DNA from 2 places in the Thermaerobacter nagasakiensis genome. Region 1 is predicted to be linked to the other one. Evidence: riboswitches for the same ligand, from Rfam matches in the RefSeq annotation. Region 1 holds a riboswitch; the other holds the start of a gene.
The links. A riboswitch is a leader RNA that binds a small molecule or an ion and turns the genes downstream of it on or off. The one in region 1 is predicted to bind cyclic di-GMP.
Positions count from the first base shown of each region.

Region 1 (9,875 bases):
GGTGGGGTCGGGCGGCGGTTTCGCCCTGGCGGCGGCCCGGGCCCTGGCCCGGCACACGGAACTGGATGCCGCCGCCATCTGCCGGGAGGCGATGCGCATCGCCGCCGAGCTCTGCGTCTACACCAACGACCAGCTGGTGATCGAGGAGCTCTAGCCGTGCTCTCGCCGTACTCTCGCCGTACTCCAGCCGCACGGGCCTGGGCCGGGAGCAACGGGCCCGGGCCGGGGGCCGGCCCGATCGGGGCGGCCACCCGCCAGGGGGAGGGACGACCGTGGAACGGGGAGCCGTCCAGGGCGCCGCGTGGGAACCCGACCGGCTGACCCCCCGCCAGATCGTGGCGGAGCTGGACCGGTACATCGTCGGCCAGGCGGAGGCCAAGCGGGCGGTGGCCATCGCCCTGCGCAACCGCTGGCGGCGGCAGCAGCTGCCGCCGCACCTGCGGGACGAGGTGGCGCCGAAGAACATCCTGATGATCGGCCCCACCGGGGTGGGCAAGACGGAGATCGCCCGGCGGCTGGCCCGGCTGACGGGAGCTCCCTTCATCAAGGTCGAGGCGACCAAGTTCACCGAAGTGGGCTATGTGGGCCGCGACGTGGAGTCCATCATCCGGGACCTCTTGGAGACGGCCATCCGCATGGTCAAGGCGGAGCGGGTGGCCGCCGTCGAGGACCGGGCCCGGGCCGCGGCCGACGACCGCCTGCTGGACGTGCTGGTTCCGCCGCCCCGGCGGCGCCCCCAGCGCGCCGGGTCGCCCTGGGAGATGCTGCTGGGGTCCCTGGGGGCCGGGATGCCGGGTCCGGCCGAGCCCGCCCGGCCCGAGGAAGAGGAGGACTGGCGCCGGCGCCGCCAGGAGGCGGCTGCGCGGCTGCGCAGCGGGCAGCTGGAGGACCAGGTGGTCGAGATCGAGGTGGAAGACCAGGCGCCGCCCATGGTCGACATCCTGGGCGGGCCGGGCCTGGAAGAGGTCACCCTGAACGTGCAGGACCTGCTCAAGGACTGGCTGCCCCGGCGCAAGCGCCGGCGCCGCCTGCCGGTGCGGGAGGCCCGGGAGGTGCTGGCCCAGGAAGAGGCCCAGAAGCTGATCGACATGGACCAGGTGGTGGCCGAGGCCATCCGGCGCACGGAGCAGGCGGGCATCGTCTTCATCGACGAGATCGACAAGATCGCCGGCCGGGAGCGGGGCCACGGGCCCGACGTCTCCCGGGAAGGGGTGCAGCGGGACATCCTGCCCATCGTCGAGGGCTCCACGGTGATGACCCGGCACGGCCCGGTGCGCACGGACCACATCCTCTTCATCGCGGCGGGAGCCTTCCACATCGCCAGGCCCTCGGACCTGATCCCCGAGCTGCAGGGCCGGTTCCCCATCCGGGTGGAGCTGCAGCCCCTCACCCGGGACGACTTCAAGCGCATCCTGACCGAGCCGGACAATGCCCTGCTGCGCCAGTACCAGGCCTTGCTGGCCACCGACGGGGTGGAGCTGGAGTTCACCCCGGACGCGGTGGAGGCCCTGGCGGACATGGCGGCCCGGGCCAACCAGCAGGCGGAGAACATCGGAGCCCGGCGCCTGCACACCCTGCTGGAACGGCTGCTGGAGCCGGTGGCCTTCGACGCCCCGGACGCCCTCCAGGGCAAGGTGGTGGTGGATGCTGCGTTCGTCCGCCAGCGGCTGGAGGGAGTCCTCCAGGATCAGGATCTGAGCCGGTACATCCTCTGAGGGCCCTGCCCCCTGGTGGCGGCGCCGGGAGTCCGGGGCCGGCCGGGGAGCCGGCGGCGAGCCCCAGGCGGCCTGCGCGGGCGAAATCCTGACCGGCCGCCCCCCGGGGGCAAGCGAAGGAGCCAGGGCAAGCGATCCTGGCTGGCAAAACCCACCCTGTCGCAAGAGGGACCCAAAACCAGGACCCGGGTCCCAAATTTTTTGTCGCGGATAGAAGGAATGACCAGTTCGGTGCAGAATCATGTCGACCAGTGCCGGCTGGAAAGCCGCTACAACTGAATAAGCTTCGGGGGTGAGCCGCGGTTTCTGTCCCGGTTGCACAGGCCGGGGCGCGGCCACCCCCCGCGGCAGCGACAAAGGCACCCCTGTCGAAAGGCAGGTTCGCAAAGTCACGGGTCTAAGGTCCCGCCAGCACGGGACTATGACGGCCGGACTGCCGAACGCCGCGCGGTGGACCCTTGGCAATCCTCTCGTCCGCCCGTGGTGCCTGGCGCGCCGCGGGCGGCTTTCTTTTCCAGCGGCGGGAGGGGATGGACCCGTGTGGGGGCGCGTCAACGATGAACTGGCTGCCGGGCTGGAGGTCCTGGCCCTCCGCCAGCGACTGCTGGCCCAGAACGTGGCCAACGCCGAGACGCCCGGCTACAAGCGGTATGACCTGGACTTCGCCCGGGCTCTGGAGGCGGCGCTGGCCGGTCGCGGGCCGGCGGGAGGCCAGGCCGCGGGGTGGGCAGCCGGGGCCGCCGGCACCGCCGGGACCGGAGGGGCCGAACCGGCCGTGGCGGCCGCACCAGCCACCGGGGCCGGGGGCGCGGGGGCAGCCGGCGCGGGCGGGGTGGCGGCAGGGCCTGCCGTACCCGGTGGCCCGCCGTCCCTGTCCCTCACCCACCCAGGCCACCTGCCGGGCCGGTGGGCGCCGGGGGATCCGGCGGTAGCGGTATACCGGGAGACCGGTTCCTCCCTGCGCAACGACGGCAACAACGTCGACCTGGACGCGGAGATGGCGCGGCTGGCGGAAAACGGCGTCCACTATCAGGCCCTGGTGCGGCAGCTGTCCGATCGCATCGCCCTGCTGCGCACGGTCATCGCCGAGGGGAGGCGGTAAGCGGTGGCGGGCGGGATGTTCAGCACCTTCGACATCGCGGCCAGCGGCATGACGGCCCAGCGGCTGCGCCTGGACCTGATCGCCAGCAACCTGGCCAACGTGGACTCCACCCGTACCCCCCAGGGCGGGCCCTACCGCCGGCTGGTGCCGGTCTTCGAGGAACGCGCGACGCCCTTCGCCCGGATCCTCCGGGAACGGGGTGCGGTGCCGGGGCCGGTGCCGGCGGCGGGTGCCGCGGCCGGCTGGGCACGCCCCCCCCTGGCGGGCGTAGCGGGTGGGCCGGTGCCGCCCGTAGCCGGTCCGGGAGCGGCGGGTCCGGGCGGGACCGGAGCCGCCCCCGGCGGGGTCCAGGTGGCGGCCGTGGTCGCCGATCCCTCGCCGCCCCGGCTGGTATACGACCCGGCCCATCCCGACGCGGGCGCGGATGGTTATGTGGCGTACCCCAACGTGGACCCGCTGGCGGAGATGGTCAACCTGCTGGCGGCGACCCGGGCCTACGAGGCCAATGTGGCGGTCTTCGCCGCGGCCCGTACCCTGGCCCTGCGGGCGCTGGACATTGGCCGCGGCTGAACGGCCCTGCGGCTGCGGGATGCCCCTGGGACCGCCAGGGTCCCGGCAGCGGTGCGGCTGCAACGGAGGAGGTCTGAGCCATGAACCCATGGGGTGTCCAAGCCCCCGGCAACGTCGCCTGGCCCGGTTCTTCCCCGGCGACCGGCCTGGGCGGGACCTTCGGACCGTCCGGAAGGGCGGCGGCTGCGGCCGCGGGCGACGGCCCGGCGGCCGGTTCCACCGGGCCCGGTGGCGTGGGACCCAGCTTCCTGCAGGAACTGGCCCGCGCCCTCCAGCAGCTGGAGGGCGCGGCCGGCGAGGCCGACGCCATGGCCCGGCGCCTGGTGACGGGCCAGGTCCAGGACCTGTCCCAGGTCATGGTGGCCAGCGAGAAAGCGCGGCTGGCCATCGAACTGGCGGTACAGCTGCGGAACAAGGCGCTGGAGGCTTACCAGGAGATCATGCGCATGCCCGTGTGACGGGTGCGGCCCTGCGGCGGCCGGCGGGATGAGCGGCACGGGGCCGGAAGGCAGGGTCGCGGTCGGTCGAGGAGGCGGCGGAATCCTCCATGCCCCTGGCACAGGTGCGGCAGCTTCCCCAGCAATTCATGGCCTGGTTCCGGAAGCTCAGGCCGGCGGCCCGGTGGGTGGTGGTCTCGGCGGCGGCTCTGGCCCTGGCCGGTTTGGTGGCGCTGGCCCTGGCAGGGCGCAGCGGGCCCCAGTGGGCCCCCCTGTTCACCCAGCTGGACCCCACCGACGCCGCGGCCATCGCCGACCAGCTGGAGGAGCAAGGCATCCCCTTCCAGCTGGCCCAGGGGGGGCAGGCCATTCTGGTGCCCGCGGAACAGGTCGACCGGCTGCGCCTGGACCTGGCCGCCCAGGGCCTGCCGCGCCAGGGGACGGTGGGCCTGGAGCTTCTGGAGAACATGCCGATGGGTGCCACGGAGTTCGAGCGGCAGGTGCAGTACCTGCGGGGGCTCCAGGGCGAGCTGGCCCGTACCATCGGCCGGCTGGAGGGGGTCGAGGCGGCGCGGGTCCACGTAGTGCGGCCCGAGCGCAGCCCCTTTGTCAGCCAGCAGCGGCCTGCCACGGCGGCGGTGCTGGTCCAGCTGAAACCAGGGGCGGAGCTCGAGCCCGAGCAGGTGCGGTCCATCATGCACCTGGTCGCGTCGGCGGTGGAAGGCCTGAAGCCCGAAGACGTGACGGTGGTGGATACCACCGGCCGCCTGCTCTCGGCCGGAGTGGAGCTGGCCCAGGAAGGGACCGCCGTGGTGCCGGGTGACCGCTTCGAGGTGGAACGCCGCTTCGAGGCGGAGCTGCAGCGCAGCCTCCAGACCCTGCTGGAGCAGGTCCTGGGCCCGGGCAACGTCATCGCCCGGGTCAATGCGGAGCTCAACTTCGACCAGCAGGTGGTGGAGCGGCACCTTTTCGAGCCCCCGGCCGACGGCGGCCAGGGCATCCTGCGGTCCATCCAGGAGCTGCAGGAGACCTTCACCGGCCAGCCCGCACCGGGCGGGGTGCCGGGGGACAGCAACATCCCCACCTATCCCCAGGTGGGCGGCGGCACCGGTGACTACCAGCGCAGCGAGCGGACGGCCAACTACGAGGTCAACCAGGTGGTCGACCGGGTGCAGGTGGCCCCGGGTGCGGTCCGGCGCCTGTCGGTGGCCGTGGTGGTCAACGGCGATCTCACTCCCGAGCGGCGGCAGGCCCTCCAGCAGGCGGTGGCCGCGGCCATCGGCAGCGACCCCCAGCGCCAGGACCAGGTCGAGGTGGTGGCCATGCCCTTCGACACCACGGTGGCCGACCGCCTGCAGCAGTCCCTGGAGGAGGAGCGGCAGGCCCGGGAAGCGACCCGGCGGGTGGCCCTGCTGGCCGGCGCGGGGGGGCTGGCGCTGCTGGCCCTGGTCCTCCTGGTGGCCGCCTGGCGGCGCCGGCGGCTCGCCCGCCGGCTCCTGGAAGCACAAGCCGCCGGTCACGGGTTACCCGCCGTGCCGGGGAGCACCGGCGGCACGGTGGCGGCCGGTCCGGCCGGGCGGGGCACCGCGGCCGTACCCGGCCCCGGCGGACCCGTTCCGGGACCGGCCGGGGCCGCGGCGACGGGTGCCAACGGCAAGGCGGCGGAGGCCACGGTCCTCGAGCAGGTCAGCGAGCTGGTGAAGAACCAGCCGGAGCACGTGGCCCAGGTGATCCGCAGCTGGCTGGCCGAGCGGTCCGCCAACTGACGGCGGCGGTCAGGACGGCCTGAGCAGGATCAGGACGGCCAGGCCCGGCGCGGGCGGGGGAGGAGGCGATGGCCATGGCGACAAGGCAGGTTGCGGTGGCAAGGGCCGGCACGGCGGTGGCCGGGGGTACGCCCCGGGGTGGGATCAGGGCCCCGGCGGCGCCGGTCGCCGCGGAGGTGGCCGAGGGTCCGGAGGGCGGCATCGCGGCGGAGCCGGGGGCCGGTGCGGCGGCCGCCGGTGGCCGGCCTGCCCTCCGGGAGGCGGCCCGCGACCTGTCGCCGCGGCGCAAGGCCGCGATCCTGATGATCTCCCTGGGGCCGGAGCTGGCCGCCCGGGTCTTCCGCTACCTGCGGGAGGAGGAGATCGAACAGCTCACCCTGGAGATCGCCAACACCGACCGGGTCGCTCCCGAACAGCGGCTGGCGGTGCTGGAGGAGTGCCGGGATCTGGCCCTGGCCCACGCCTACATCGCCCAGGGCGGCATCGACTATGCCAGGGAGCTGCTGGTGCAGGCCTTGGGCCACCAGCGGGCGGCGGAGGTGATCAACCGCCTCACCGCGACCCTGCAGGTCCGGCCCTTCGAGTTCGTGCGCCGGGCCGACCCGCTGCAGATCCTGAACTTCATCCAGCAGGAGCACCCCCAGACCATCGCCCTGATCCTCGCCTACCTCCATCCGGAACAGGCCGCCGTCGTCCTCAGCGGCCTGCCGCCCGAGCGCCGGGCCGACGTGGCCCGCCGCCTGGCCCTGATGGAGCGCACCTCGCCCGAGCTGATCCGGGAGGTGGAGCGGGTCCTGGAACGCAAGCTGTCGTCGGTCCTGGGCGAGGAGGGCACCGTCGCGGGGGGGCTGCAGGCCGTGGTCCAGGTGCTGAACAACGTGGACCGCGGCACCGAGCGCAGCATCATGGAGGTCCTGGAGGTCACCGACCCCGAGCTGGCCGAGGAGATCAAGAAGCGGATGTTCGTCTTCGAGGACATCGTGCTGCTGGACGACCGGTCCCTGCAGCGGGTGCTCCGGGAGGTCGACCTCAACGAGGATCTGCCCCTGGCCCTCAAGGCCGTCAGCGAGGATGTCAAGCAGAAGATCTTCCGCAACCTGTCCCAGCGGGCCGTGGAGATCCTCCAGGAAAACCTCTCCTACCTCGGGCCCGTGCGCCTCCGCGACGTGGAAGAGGCCCAGCAGAAGATCGTCAACATCATCCGCCGCCTGGAAGAAGAGGGCGAGATCGTCATCGCGCGGGGTGGCCAGGATGAAGTGGTCGTCTAGGGTGGGAGACGCCCGGCGGCCGGTTCCCGCCCGCTGGCCGGTGCTGGGGTCCCTGCCCGGCGCAGGCGCGGCGGCCCCCGGGCACCGGCCGGTGAACTGGCAGTCCGTGGGCCCGGCGGGCGGGACGGTGGCCCCTGCCCCTGCGGGCGAGGCCGCTGCCCCGACGGAGGCCGGCCCGGCTGCCGGCCCGTTGCCGGCAGCTGCCCAGGCGGCGGCCGGCCGGCGGGTCCGCCGCTGGCTCCGGAGGGCCAGGCGGGCGGCGGCCGCCCACCTGGAGAAGGCCCGACGCGAGGCGGACGCCCTGTGCCGCCAGGCGCGGGAGGAGGGCTTCCGCCGGGGCGAGCAGGAAGGCCGGGCGCGGTGGGAGGCGGCCTGCCGGCAACTGGAGGAACAGGCGGCCCGCCAGCGGGAGGAACTGGCCGCCGCCTACCGGCGGCTGGTCGAGGCGTCCGCAGGGCCCGTGCTGGAGCTGGTCCTGGTCCTGGCCCGCCGGGTGGCGGGCGAGGCCCTGGCGGTCGATGCTACCGCCCTGCGCCGCCAGATCGAGGCGGCCCTGGCCCGGCTGGGGAGCGAGGGGGCCCGGGTGCTGGTGCATCCCGAGAGCCTGGCCCGGCTGGAGGAGGCGTCGCCCCTGCCCGCTGGCGTGGAGCTGGTGGCCGATTTGACCCTGGCGCCCGGCGACTACCGGGTGGAGACGCCCCGGGGGCTCATCGACGGCCGGGTGGAGGCCCAGATGCAGCGCCTCGGTCGGGCCCTTCGGGAGGCCGGACCCGGGGGCGGGGCGGACTCCGAGCCGGATGTCATCGCCGACGAGGAGGCGGCCAGGGTCCGGGCCGGTGCCGCCCCGGAGGGGAGGGAAGGAGCATGACGGTGCCGGCCGCCGCCACCCGGCCCGGTCTCCCGGGCGGGCCCGGAGCCGGGGCTGCGCCGGGCCCCGACCTTCAAGAGGCGCAGGGGTCCGGTGGGCTCCTGGACTGGGGCCGGCTGAAGGAGGCCGTGCAGGCGGCCGAACCACGGCCCTGCCAGGGCTGGGTGGAACAGGTGGTCGGCCTGGCGGTCGAGGCCCGGGGCCCCGTGAGCTCCCTGGGGGAGCTTTGCTGGATCGACCGGCCGGGACGGCCGCCGGTGCCGGCCGAAGTGGTGGGGTTTCGCGGTGCCCGCACCCTGCTGATGCCCCTGGGTGATGCCCGGGCCATCCGGCCGGGCAGCCGGGTGGAGGCCACAGGCCAGGGGTTCCGGGTGGCCGTGGGCGAGGGCCTGCTGGGCCGGGTGCTGGACGGGCTCGGCCGGCCCCTGGACGGCCAGGGTCCGGTGGCGGCGGAAGCCTGGTACCCGGCGGAAGCCGACCCCCCGCCGCCCCTGGCCCGCCGGCCCATCCGGGAGCCCTTGCCCGTGGGGGTTCGCGCCATCGACGCCCTGCTGACCTGCGGCCGGGGCCAGCGGGTGGGCATCTTCGCCGGCAGCGGCGTGGGGAAGAGCACCCTCCTGGCCATGATGACCCGGCACACGGCGGCGGACGTGGTGGTGGTGGCCCTGATCGGCGAGCGGAACCGGGAGGTGCGGGACTTCGTCGACCACCACCTGGCCGGCAGCCGGCGGCGCACGGTGGTGGTGGCGGCCACCGCCGACCGGCCGGCCCTGGTGCGCATCAAGGCGGCCCAGGTGGCCACGGCCATTGCCGAGTTCTTCCGTGACCGGGGCCGCCACGTGCTGCTGGTGATGGACTCGGTGACCCGCTACGCCATGGCCCTGCGGGAGGTGGGCCTGGCCGTGGGCGAGCCGCCGGCCACCCGCGGCTACCCGCCGTCGGTCTTCGCCGCCCTGCCGCGGCTGCTGGAGCGGGCGGGGACCGGGGACCGGGGCAGCATCACCGGCTTCTACACGGTGCTGGTGGATGGGGACGACTTCAACGAGCCCGTCGCCGACGCGGTGCGGGGAACTCTGGACGGCCACATCGTCCTTTCCCGCCAGCTGGCCGAGGAGGGTCAGTTCCCCGCGGTGGACGTGCTGGCCAGCGTCAGCCGCCTGATGCCGGAGCTGGTCGATGCGGCCCACTGGGCGGCGGCCCAGCGGCTGCGGAGGTGGCTGGGCGCCTACCGGGAGGCCCGCGACCTGGTGGAGATCGGCGCCTACCAGCGGGGCACCAACCCCGACGTCGACCGGGCCCTGGAGCGCATGCCGGCCATCCGGGCCTTTCTCGCCCAGGGGCGCGACGAGGCGGCTTCCTTTGCCGATACGGTGGCCCGGCTCCAGGAGGTGGCCGGCGGGGAGGCCGCCGGCGAGCAGCGGGCCTGAGGATCCAGGAGGAGCAGCAGGGGTGGGGGGTGGCCATGGCAAGCCGGGAGCCGTTCCGCTTGCAACGGGTATGGGACGTACGCCGCCTGGAGGCCCTGGCCCGGCTGGGGGAGTGGGGTCGCTGGCAGGCCCGCGCCCAGCAGGCGCAAGAGGAAGCGACCCTGCTGGAGGCCCAGCGGCGGCAGGCGGCGGGCCAGCTGGCGGCCGTGGGGCCGGCCCGGCCGGCCTTGGAGATGGTGGCCCGCTGGCGGGAACTGGAGCATCTGGGGCTCCGCTGCCAGGCGGCGGCCGGGCGAGCCCAGGTCCTGCGGCGCGAGGCCGAAACCCGCCAGCAGGCGGCCGTCGCGGCCCGGCGGGAGGAACAGGCCTGCGAGCGGCTCTACGACCGCCACCAGCGGCGGCAGCGCCTGGAGGCGGCGCGGCGGGAGCAGGCCCATCTGGACGAGGTGGCGGGTCGCCGGGCGGCGAGGGAGGAGGCGACGGGCCATGACCCGTGGTGATGGGCCGGTGGCGGCGCCGGTGCGATGGGGGCCAGCGACCGCCGGCGCCGCGGGAACGGGGGCGGCGGTTCCGGGCGGCACCCGCGACGCCGGGGGCCCCCAGGTGCCGGCGGCGGGACGGCGGCCGGGAGAGGTCTTCGCCGAGCTGCTGGACCAGGCTCGGACCGGGCGGGCCAGTTCCCCTGGTCCGGCGGGCGGCATGGCCCCCGCCGGCTCCGCCAG
Region 1 is NZ_AP043740.1:2,104,869-2,114,743, reverse strand. Features, by position in the region: gene hslV (ATP-dependent protease subunit HslV) at 1-154, shown strand, start outside; gene hslU (ATP-dependent protease ATPase subunit HslU) at 273-1,715, shown strand; cyclic di-GMP riboswitch class I at 2,064-2,156, shown strand; gene ACZ5T9_RS09035 (flagellar basal body rod protein FlgB) at 2,254-2,817, shown strand; gene flgC (flagellar basal body rod protein FlgC) at 2,821-3,387, shown strand; gene fliE (flagellar hook-basal body complex protein FliE) at 3,468-3,845, shown strand; gene fliF (flagellar basal-body MS-ring/collar protein FliF) at 3,935-5,590, shown strand; gene fliG (flagellar motor switch protein FliG) at 5,893-6,858, shown strand; gene ACZ5T9_RS09010 (FliH/SctL family protein) at 6,842-7,726, shown strand; gene ACZ5T9_RS09005 (FliI/YscN family ATPase) at 7,723-9,153, shown strand; gene ACZ5T9_RS09000 (flagellar FliJ family protein) at 9,189-9,653, shown strand.

Region 2 (9,875 bases), 1.0 Mb from region 1:
CGCCGCCCCCACCTGGGCCATGGCCTCCAGGATCAGCACCCCAGGCATGATGGGCCGACCGGGGAAGTGACCCTGGAAGAAGGGTTCGTTGGCGCTTACGCACTTCCGGCCCACCGCCCGGCGTCCCGGTTCGAGGGAAAGAATCCGGTCGACCAGGAGAAAGGGGTAACGGTGGGGCAACACCTCGAGGATCGCCTGGATGTCCAAGCTCCCCTGGGGCTGATCCTGTTCCGCCATGGGCTGGTCCCAGTCCTCCACGCTGGCTGGTCGCGAACCTCCGCCACCCAGGCTGCCCCGGTGGCCGACCCGGTACGAAGGTTCGTCACTAGGATTCAGAATTCGCCGCCCCCCGCCGTCCCCCTTCTGGATGGAAAATAAAGGGGGGCCGGATCGCCGGCTCCCCTTGGCGCCGCTGTCCCTGCCACGGTGGTCCTTGTCACCCCGGGCCGGGTGGATGCGGGTGGCAATGGGCGGCTCAGCCGCGGGCCTGCTGGTAGCGGCGGGCCACCTCGTCCCAGTTGACCACGTTCCACCAGGCCGCCACGTAGTCGGGCCGCTTGTTCTGATACTTCAGGTAGTAGGCATGCTCCCACACGTCCAGGCCGAGGATGGGCGTATGACCCTTCATGTACGGGCTGTCCTGGTTGGGCAGGCTGTAAAGCTGCAGGTCGCCCTTCTCGTCGACCACGAGCCAGGCCCAGCCGCTGCCGAAGTGGGTCGTGGCCGTCTTGGTGAACTGGTCCTTGAAGGCCTCGAAGCTACCGAAGGCCTTGTTGATGGCGTCCGCCAGGGCCCCGGTGGGCTGGCCGCCGCCGTTGGGGCTCATGATCTCCCAGAAGAGCGAGTGGTTGGCGTGGCCGCCGCCGTTGTTCCGGACCGCCGTGCGGATGTCCTCGGGAACCTGGTCGATCTGGCGCAGGAGCTGGTCGATGGGCTTGTCCTGCAGCTCGGGGTACTTCTCCAGGGCGGCGTTGACGTTGTTGACATAGGTGGCGTGGTGCCGGTCGTGGTGGATCCGCATGGTCTGCTCGTCGATGTGGGGCTCCAGGGCGTTGTAGTCGTACGGCAGGGGCGGCAACTGGTAAGCCACCGGCAATCCCTCCTTGAATCGGCAGGTGCGCAGCGACCGGCTCCCGGGACGAACCGGCCCCGGCGCCTCCGGTTGCGGGGACAGGCTGGCGGCAGCACAGCAGGTCCGCCCCGCCAGGACCGGCCCGGTGGCACCGGAATCCTGCCCGTTCCCAGGATCCAGTCTTTCCTGCGCTCGATTACGAGTATATACCAAGCATCGGCAGCTTTCATGCGGGGCCCCCGGGGGCCGGGCGGGGGCGGGAAGCTGGCCGGGGGACCGGCCGGGCACAGGGCGGAACGCCGGAAAAGGGCCGGAGTCCGGGCGGCGCCTGCCGCCCGGACCCCGGCCGCATCAGGGGGGAGGCCCATGCGGGCCGTCGGGCTAAACCGCTAACAATCTTGGGCGCATGCACTGGAGTGCATGAGCGGTGCCTCAGGAGCGCAACCGGTTGATCAGGCCCAGCATCTCATCGCCTGTGAGCACGGCGCGGGCGTTGAGCTGGTACGCCCGCTGGGACGCCAGCAGCCGGGTCATCTCCAGGGCCAGGTCCACATTGGACTGCTCCAGCATCCCCTGCCGGATCCACCCCGCTCCGTCCTGGCCGGGCGCCCCGGCCGGCACCGGGTTGCCGCCCAGGGCGTACAGGCCCTCGCCCCGGCTTTCCAGGGCATCGGGCGCCGGCGGGACCATCACCGCCAGCCGCCCGGCGGGCACCTCGCGACCCCCGACCAGGAGGGCCCGTACCTCTCCGTCCGGCGATACCACCCAGCCGCGGGATCCCGCCGGGAGCAGGAGGGGCTGACCGCCGGCCGCCAGCAGAGGCCGCCCGGCGCCGTCGGTGACAAGAAGCGCTTCACCGGCCTCCCCACCGCCGGGGACGCCGGCGGGTACGGGGCTGGCCGCAAAGGTCCCGCCCCGCGTCAGGAGGACCTCACCGGTGCCGGGATCGGCCACCTGCAAGAAGCCTGCACCCTCGATGGCCAGGTCCCAGGGGGAACCCGTGGCCTGCAACGGACCCTGGCTCCACAACCGGGGTGTGGCCGCCAGGCGGACGCCGTGTCCAACCTGGACGCCTCCCGCCGCGGCGGCAGGAGGCGCCACCGGCACCTGGGCCGCGGCGTAAACCAGATCGGCAAAGTCCGCCCGGGCGGCCTTGAAGCCCGGGGTACTCACGTTGGCCAGGTTGCCGGCGGTGAGATCAACCTGCCGGGCCGCGGCCGCCATGCCCGCGGCGGACGACCAGAGGGCCCGCTGGATCATGTGACCCGCCCCACTTCCTGGATGGCCAGCCCCAGCGTCTGATCCTGGGCCTGGACGGCCCGCTGGGCGGCCTCGAAGGCGCGGAAGTTGGCCAGCATGGCGACCACCACCTGCACCGGGTCGACGTTGGACTGCTCCAGCACCCCCTGGCGCACGGGCGTGGCCGCCGGGACGGCGGGACCGGACTCGGCCGTTGCCTGCCACAGGTTGTCACCCACCCGCCGCAGGCCGGCGGGGTTGGCGAAGGTGACCCGGGCGATGGTGCCCAGGACCGCGTCCCCCACCACCACCTGGCCGTCGGGCCGGACGGTGAACTGGGCACTGCCCACCAGCAGCGGCTGGCCCGTGGTGTCCAGGACGGGCGAGCCGTCGGGAGCCTGGAGGTACCCCTCGGGTCCCACGGTGAAGTTGCCGGCCCGGGTGTAGGCCGGGCCGCCGGGGCCCATCACCACGAAGAAGCCGTCCCCCTCCAGGGCCAGGTCCTGCGGTCGCCCGGTGGTGACCCAGGGTCCGGGCCGCATGTCGGCGCCCGGTTCGGCCACTACCGTACCCGTGCCCAGGGGCCCCACCACCGGGGCTCCCGTCCCGTCGAGCCGCGACAGCAGGAGCTCGGGAAATGCCTCGGTCACGTTGCGGCTCGCTTTGTACCCGGGCGTGTTGACGTTGGCCAGGTCGCCCGCCAGGCGCTCCTGCTGGAGCACCCGGGCCAGCATGCCGCTGGCCGCGGTGTAAAGACCTCGCAGCACCGGATCACCCCTTCCGCCACGCCAGACCCCGCGATCGCCCCGCCCCGCCGGCTGGCCGTCCTGCGGCATGCAACCGGCCGCCGCGAGATGCAGCCGGCCGCGAAACACGAAACCCCCGGCGGCAACCGGGGGTGGAACATCCTGGCGCCGCGCCGGGTTCGGCGGGCGAACCCGGCGGCAGATCCCTTCCACCCGTTCGGCAGCCCGGCCGTCATGGCCGGCGGGAGGGGCTGGAACACCTCGCTGCAGGAACCGGCCCGGCTGCTCTCCGGAACCGGAGCCCGGCCGGGGCTGGCGCCTCCGTACCGGTCCGGTGCCAGGTTCCCTGTCCCGGGAACCTGGCCCGACTCCCGCATTCCGGTGCGCGCCGGGCGAGGCGTCCCTCCGTCCCGCCGTGCGGTAGACCCGTGGCTTTGCGCCCCCGCCTTTCGGCGGGTTTGCCTTTATCGCGGCGTGGTCACGTGCCGTGTCACGGTCGTGTTGCAGCCTGTGGTGCCTCGGCCGTACTTTCGCCGAGGTGCATCGCCTGATGCGCGGGACCACGTCTTAGAACGTACGGCCTCAGGAGGCTTTACATGCCCACCCATTCGACACCTGAAGGGGAATTCCTTCCCGGTCCGGGCGACCGGTATGCCTTCCAGGAACCGGCGGCCGTCACCCGGCGATGAGCACGCCGTCCAGGCGGTCCAGCATGCCCAGGGCGATGCCGGTACCCAGCGCCACGGTCAGCAGCGGCTGTTCCGGCTTCACCACGGGCAGGCCCGTGGCCCGGGCGATGCGCCGGTCCAGGTCACGCAAGAGGGAGCCGCCTCCTGTCAGCACCAGGCCGCGGTGCAGGATGTCGGCCGCCAGCTCGGGAGGAACCCGCTCCAGGGTGCTGCGCAGGGCCGCGATGAGGGCCGAGACGGGTTCGTCCAGGGCCTGTTGCACCTCGGCGGCCGTCAGGTGCAGGGTGCGGGGCAGTCCGGTCACCAGGTCGCGGCCGCGAACCTCGAACTGCTCCCCATCCCCCTCCGGCGGCTCGGCCCGGCCGATGGCGATCTTGGCCTGCTCGGCGGTCCGCTCCCCGATCAACACGTTGTACCGGCGCTTGACATGGCGCACGATGGCCTCGTCGAAGGTGTCGCCGCCCACCCGGGCCGAACCGGCCACCACCACCCCGCCCAGGGACAGGACCGCAATGTCCGTGGTGCCGCCGCCCACGTCGACCACCATGTGGCCGCCGGGCTCGTGGATGTTGAGGCCGGCCCCCAGGGCGGCGGCGACCGGTTCTTCCAGGAGGTAGACCTTGCGGGCCCCCGCCTCGTAGCCGGCCTCGATGACCGCCCGCCGCTCCACGGTGGTCACCCCCGAGGGGACGCACACCACCAGCCGCGGCCGGACCCCCAGGCGTCGGGGCATGGCCCGCTGGAGCAGCATCTTGAGCAGGGTGGCGGTGGCGGTGAAGTCGGCGATCACCCCGCCCCGCAGGGGCCGGGCGGCCACGATGTGGCCCGGGGTGCGGCCCAGCATGCGGTGGGCCTCCGACCCCACGGCCAGCACCCGCCCGGTTTCCCGATCGATAGCGACGACGGAAGGCTCGTTGAGCACGATGCCCCGGCCTTCGACGAAGACCAGGGTGTTGACCGTTCCCAGGTCGACCCCCAGGTCCCGGACGAACCCGACCATAGCCTGTCCCCCTCCTGACCGCCCGGCAGCCGCCTGGGCGACGGCGGGGAACCGGCGGGATGTCCCGGTGCCGGCGGCCGCGCCGGGGCCTCAGGGCTGGCAGGAATCCGTCTGACTGTGGCGCTGCGGTTGCTGTGGCGGATTTCTTTGCCATAAGGCCGCGTTCCTCTTGACCGCCGCTTCACCGACGGGTTCGATGCCGTGCCGGCCGGCGAAGGCGAATTCGTGGGTTGTCCGTCCCGTGGCCGGAATGGGGGGCGGCGGGGGCCGCGTCCGGACGGGCCCTGAAGGGGGCGGGAAGGAAGGGGGCCGGGCTGCGGGCCGGGATCAGCCGGGTGGAACCCGGCGGGCCGCCGCCACGGCCGCGTTCGTCCAGGGGCCAGGGCCGGTGCGGGCAGGGACGGCGCGTCAGGCCCCGACGGGGGGCTCCGAAGGGGTTTGCCTGGTTTCCTGGCCCCGTTGTTCCTGCAGGTACTTGAGGCGGGTGGCCTCGCCGCCCCGCAGGTGGCGCTCCGCTTTGTTGGTCTCCAGGACCTGGTGGACCTTGGCCGCCAGCTGGCTGTCGATCTTGGGCAGGCGCTCGGTGACGTCCTTGTGGACGGTGCTCTTGGAGACACCGAACACCTTGGCTGCCTCGCGCACGGTGGAACGGGTGCGAGCGATGTACGTGCTCACCTCCACCACGCGCTTCCAGATGTAGTCCTTCACCGACCTGCCCCCTTCGCCCTGGTCTGGTACCATCTATATGAGGGCGTTAGGCAAACATACCTTGGCCGCAGGCCACCGGACGGCCGCGGACGGGCGGACAGGCCCGCTGGGTCACCGGGCCCGCCAGGGCGTGGGGGCGGCTCACCCTGCCAAAGGCCGCGGCCCCGCTCCCCCGAGGGGGCTCGGGGGAGCGGGGCCGCGGGTGGTACGGGGCTGCGGGTCCCCCGGCAGCCGGCGCCGGGCCCGGTGCGGTTTTCCGGGCCGGGCCCGGTTCTCCAGGCCGGGGCCGGTTCTCCGGCCGGGGGCTGGTTCTTCCGGCCGGTTCGTCCGGCGGGAGATCCTCCTAGCCGATCAGGGTCTGCGGGTCGACGGCCTCGTCGCCACGCCAGATCTCGAAGTGGACGTGGGTGCCGGCGGCCGCCTCGATCCGGGCCGACTGGCCCGCCTTGCCGATGGCCTGGCCGCGCCGCACCTGCTGTCCGGCTTCCACCGTCGCCTCGGCCAGGCTGGCGTAGACCGTGCGGTACCCGCCATCGTGCTCGATGGTCACCGTCAGGCCGCGATCGGGGTCGCGGTGGACCGCGACCACCCGCCCGTCGGCGGCGGCCACCACCTGGGCGCCCTCCTCGACCGCCAGGTCGACGCCGGGGTGCCAGCGCCAGTCACCCATGGTCTCGGAGTACTGCCAGCCGAAGCCCATGGCCGTCTTGCCGCTGGCGACGGGCCAGATGAAGGCCGGAGTCGTCTCGCCCGTGACTTCCCGGGTGGGCACGTTGTCCCGGGGTTGCGCCGGTGTCCCCGCCTCCGTGCCGGCCCCGGCCTGGCCGGTCATGGGTTCCGGGGTGGCCGTGCTGGGTGCCACGCCCTGGTCGGCACCCGTCTCCAAGGGGGTCTGCTCATCCAGGGAAGCGGTCTCGGGCCCGCTCAACCCCGGCCAGCCCTGGAAGTACAGATAAGACCCGATGAAGACGGCCACCAGCACGGCGAAACCCACCAGCGACCGCAGCGCCGGCCGCCCGCGCATCCTGGCCATCCAGCCGGCCAGCCGGCCCGCCAGGCGGCTCTGCCCGCTTTGCGGGGTCTCCTGCATGTGGCACCACCTCTGGGCGGTAGTGTTACCAGGGCTGGTGCATTTATGCAGGAAAGTGCGGCTTTCACCGGACGCACCGGCAGCAGGGCCGTGGCGTAGGAGCCCGGCGGGTCGGCCCGGGCCAAGGGGCAGGCCGTCCGGTCCCGATGGCCGGACCCGCCGACGGGCCGGGCGGGCTTCCCGCCGGAGACGGGTGGGCTACTCGCTGAAGATGGGCCGCAGGCTGGTCCCGGGGTAGTAATGCCGGAGGATCTCCTCGTAGCTGTGCCCCTGGCGGGCCATTCCGTCGGCACCGTACTGGGACATCCCCACCCCGTGGCCCCAGCCCCGGATGGTGAAGGTCAGCTGCTCCCCCTGCCGGTGGCACGTCCACCAGGTGGAGGGCAGCTCCAGCCGCTGGCGGAGCTGGGGACCGGTGAAGGTCTTCTCGCCCACGGTGGCCCGGCCCACGCGCCCCCCCGGCGAGGATTCGACCCGCGCAAAGCACTGCTCCCCCGGCAGGTCCCGCACGACCTTGGGGTCGACCTCCAGGCGGCGGGCGAACTCCTGCAGGGTCATGGTCCGGGTGCTGCGCCAGTGGGGTGAGGCCGTCTCCCACGGGGAGTCCACGGGCCGCAGGTAAGGCACCTGGTTGCCCCAGACGGCGGCAGCGTCCTCGGTGCGCCCGCCGGAGGTGGAGTGGTAGACCGCGTCGATGGGCGCCCCCTGGTAGACCAGGATCAGGCCGGCCGTCTCCTGCACCGCCTGCTGGATCTTCCGGGCGAAGCGCCACCCGTTCAACAGCCCCCAGTCCCGGCGCCGGGCCTCCAGGGGCTGCCAGGCCTGTCCCGTCTGCGGGTCGCCGCAGACGTCCGCCTCCGCGTGTTCGCGGCAACCCGGCCCCCCGAAGACCTGCATCTGCCGCACGGTGTACGTGCGGGCCGCCACCGCCTGCGCCTTGAGGGCTTCGATGTGGAAGGAAGCGGGCATCTCGGCGGCCACCACGCCCGTCAGGTAGACCTCCAGGGGCAGGGCTTGCACGCCATGCTGTCCCGGAATCCACACCCGCACCGGCAGCTGGCCGGGGTCCAGGGGCACGGCCGGAGCCTGAGGCGTCTCGATACGCAGGCCCCGGGTCAGCACCACGAGAAAAGGCAGCAGCACCGTCAGCACCAGCGCCAGGAGGAACCAGCCGGCTACGGGGCGGCGCCACGCCGGCCGAACAGGCAAGGGCGATCCCTCCCTCGGATTCGGGACATCTCTATGCAACGGGGAGGGGGGACATGCCTGCGCCGGCACCACGGGGACGGGGGCCCTGGGCACGAGGCCCGGGAAGATAGGGGTGCAAGACCTTCATAAAAGCGGTGCGAGCCCCGGGTCCATGGCTCCGGGGCCCGCGTTCGGCCGAAAGGGTTCGGAGTTCCTGGCGCCACCCGGCTCCGCGACGGCGGATCCGGCGCCGCGCGACCTGCGCTGGGCGGCCTGGTGCAAGGCCTAGTGCAGGAGCAGGGCCGCCGCCAGCGGGTCGTCCTCCGTGGACAGACGCGCCACGTCGGCGCCCAGGGCCCGCAGCTTCTGCTCGATGGCCACGTAGCCCCGGTCGATGTGGTGGACGCCGCTGACCTCGGTGATCCCTTCGGCCCCGAGCCCGGCCAGCACCAGGGCCGCACCCGAGCGCAGGTCGGTGGCGGTGACCGGCGCACCCTGCAACCGTTCGACCCCGGTGATGATGGCCGTCTGCCCCTGGATCTGGATCCGCGCACCCATGCGGCGCAGCTCCGGCACGTGGGCGAAGCGATTCTCGAAGAGGGTTTCGGTCACCGTGGCCGTTCCCTCGGCGGTGACCAGGGCCGCCATCATGGGCGCCTGCAGGTCGGTGGGAAAGCCCGGGTAGGGCAGGGTCTTGATGTCCACCGCCTTGGGCCGGCTGCTGATCGCCACGGTCACCTCGTCCCCGTCGACCACCACATCGGCGCCCATCTCCCGCACCTTGGCCAGCAGGGACTTGAGGTGTTCCGGCACCACCCCGGTGACCGTCACCTGGCCGCCGGCCACCAGGGGCGCCAGCAGGAAGGTGCCCGCCTCGATGCGGTCGGGGATGATGGTGTACGTCCCGCCTCCCAGCACCGGCACGCCGTGGATCTGGATCACCCGCGTGCCGGCGCCGCGCACGTCGGCTCCCAGGGTGTTGAGAAAGTTGGCCAGGTCGACGATCTCCGGTTCTTCCGCGGCGTTTTCGATGGTGGTGGTGCCCTCGGCCAGAACGGCGGCCATCATGATGTTCTCCGTCGCCCCGACGCTGGGTACGTCCAGGTAGATCGAGGTGCCGCGCAGCCCCCTGGGGGCCCGGACCTCCACCTCGCCGCCGCTGACCTCCACGTCGGCGCCCAGGGCGGCAAAGCCCTTCAGGTGCAGGTCGATGGGACGCTGCCCGATGGCGCAGCCTCCGGGCAGGGCGGCCCGGGCGCGTCCCAGGCGGGCCAGCAGCGGTCCCAGGACCAGGATGGACGCCCGCATGCGCCGTACCAGGTCATAGGGCGCGGCGTACTGGAGCTCCGCCGCCGGGTGGACGGCCAGGGCACCCTCCCCCGTGGACTCCACCGTGACCCCCAGCTGGGTCAGCATGCGGGTCATGGTGACCACGTCGTCCAGCGACGGGATGTCGTACAGCAAGCAGGTGTCTTCCGCCAGCAAGGTAGCCGCCAGGATCGGCAAGGCCGCGTTCTTGGCTCCGCTGATCCTCACCTGACCCTGCAGGGGGCGCCCGCCGCGAACCACGATTCGTTCCACCGTCTCAACCCCCTCCAGGGCCACGCCCGCAGGCGGGCGGGCCGCAACCGGGACACGCCGAGCGCCGGGGCCCCACCCTGCCGCGCGGTGCTCCGTTCCGTGGCACCGCGCACGCTGCCGGCGCACCTTCGGCGTGCCCGCCGATAGGGGATTCGCGGGCGGCCGCCCGGTTATGCGCCCGGCCGCCCTGGGGCGGGCGGGGGCCGCCGCGTGGATCCCCATGTATGTTATCGTCCCCGGCCCGTCCGGGGTTCCAGGCGGCTCCTGGGAAGGCGCCCACCGCCCTGGGGGTTGCCCATCCTGGGGGTTGCCCACCCGTCGCGCAGGCCCGGTCCCCGCCGTCCGGCGGGTGGACCTTCGCCGGCCCCGGGGGGCGGCGACCGGCCCGGGCGATGCGTGCCCACGCAGGCTGCGCGCCGGCGCGGGGCCGGCGCGCAGCGGCGGGTTCAGGCCAGGTCGCCGGTGTCGGCCCCGGCGGCCCGCAGCCGGTTCAGCGCCCGGTTGAGGGCCGCCCGCGCCCGTTCAAAGTCCCAGTTGGCCTCCCGTTCGGCCAGGCGGCGGC
Region 2 is NZ_AP043740.1:363,070-372,944, forward strand. Features, by position in the region: gene fabZ (3-hydroxyacyl-ACP dehydratase FabZ) at 1-237, opposite strand, end outside; gene ACZ5T9_RS01495 (superoxide dismutase) at 476-1,090, opposite strand; gene ACZ5T9_RS01500 (flagellar hook-basal body protein) at 1,505-2,332, opposite strand; gene ACZ5T9_RS01505 (flagellar hook-basal body protein) at 2,329-3,078, opposite strand; cyclic di-GMP riboswitch class I at 3,474-3,530, opposite strand; gene mreB (rod shape-determining protein MreB) at 3,733-4,746, opposite strand; gene spoIIID (sporulation transcriptional regulator SpoIIID) at 5,155-5,454, opposite strand; gene ACZ5T9_RS01520 (peptidoglycan DD-metalloendopeptidase family protein) at 5,798-6,544, opposite strand; gene spoIID (stage II sporulation protein D) at 6,743-7,753, opposite strand; gene murA (UDP-N-acetylglucosamine 1-carboxyvinyltransferase) at 8,018-9,313, opposite strand; gene ACZ5T9_RS01535 (F0F1 ATP synthase subunit epsilon) at 9,760-9,875, opposite strand, start outside.
Region 2: linked by a shared signal. The riboswitch ahead of ACZ5T9_RS01505 (flagellar hook-basal body protein) and the one ahead of ACZ5T9_RS09035 (flagellar basal body rod protein FlgB) in region 1 are both predicted to bind cyclic di-GMP.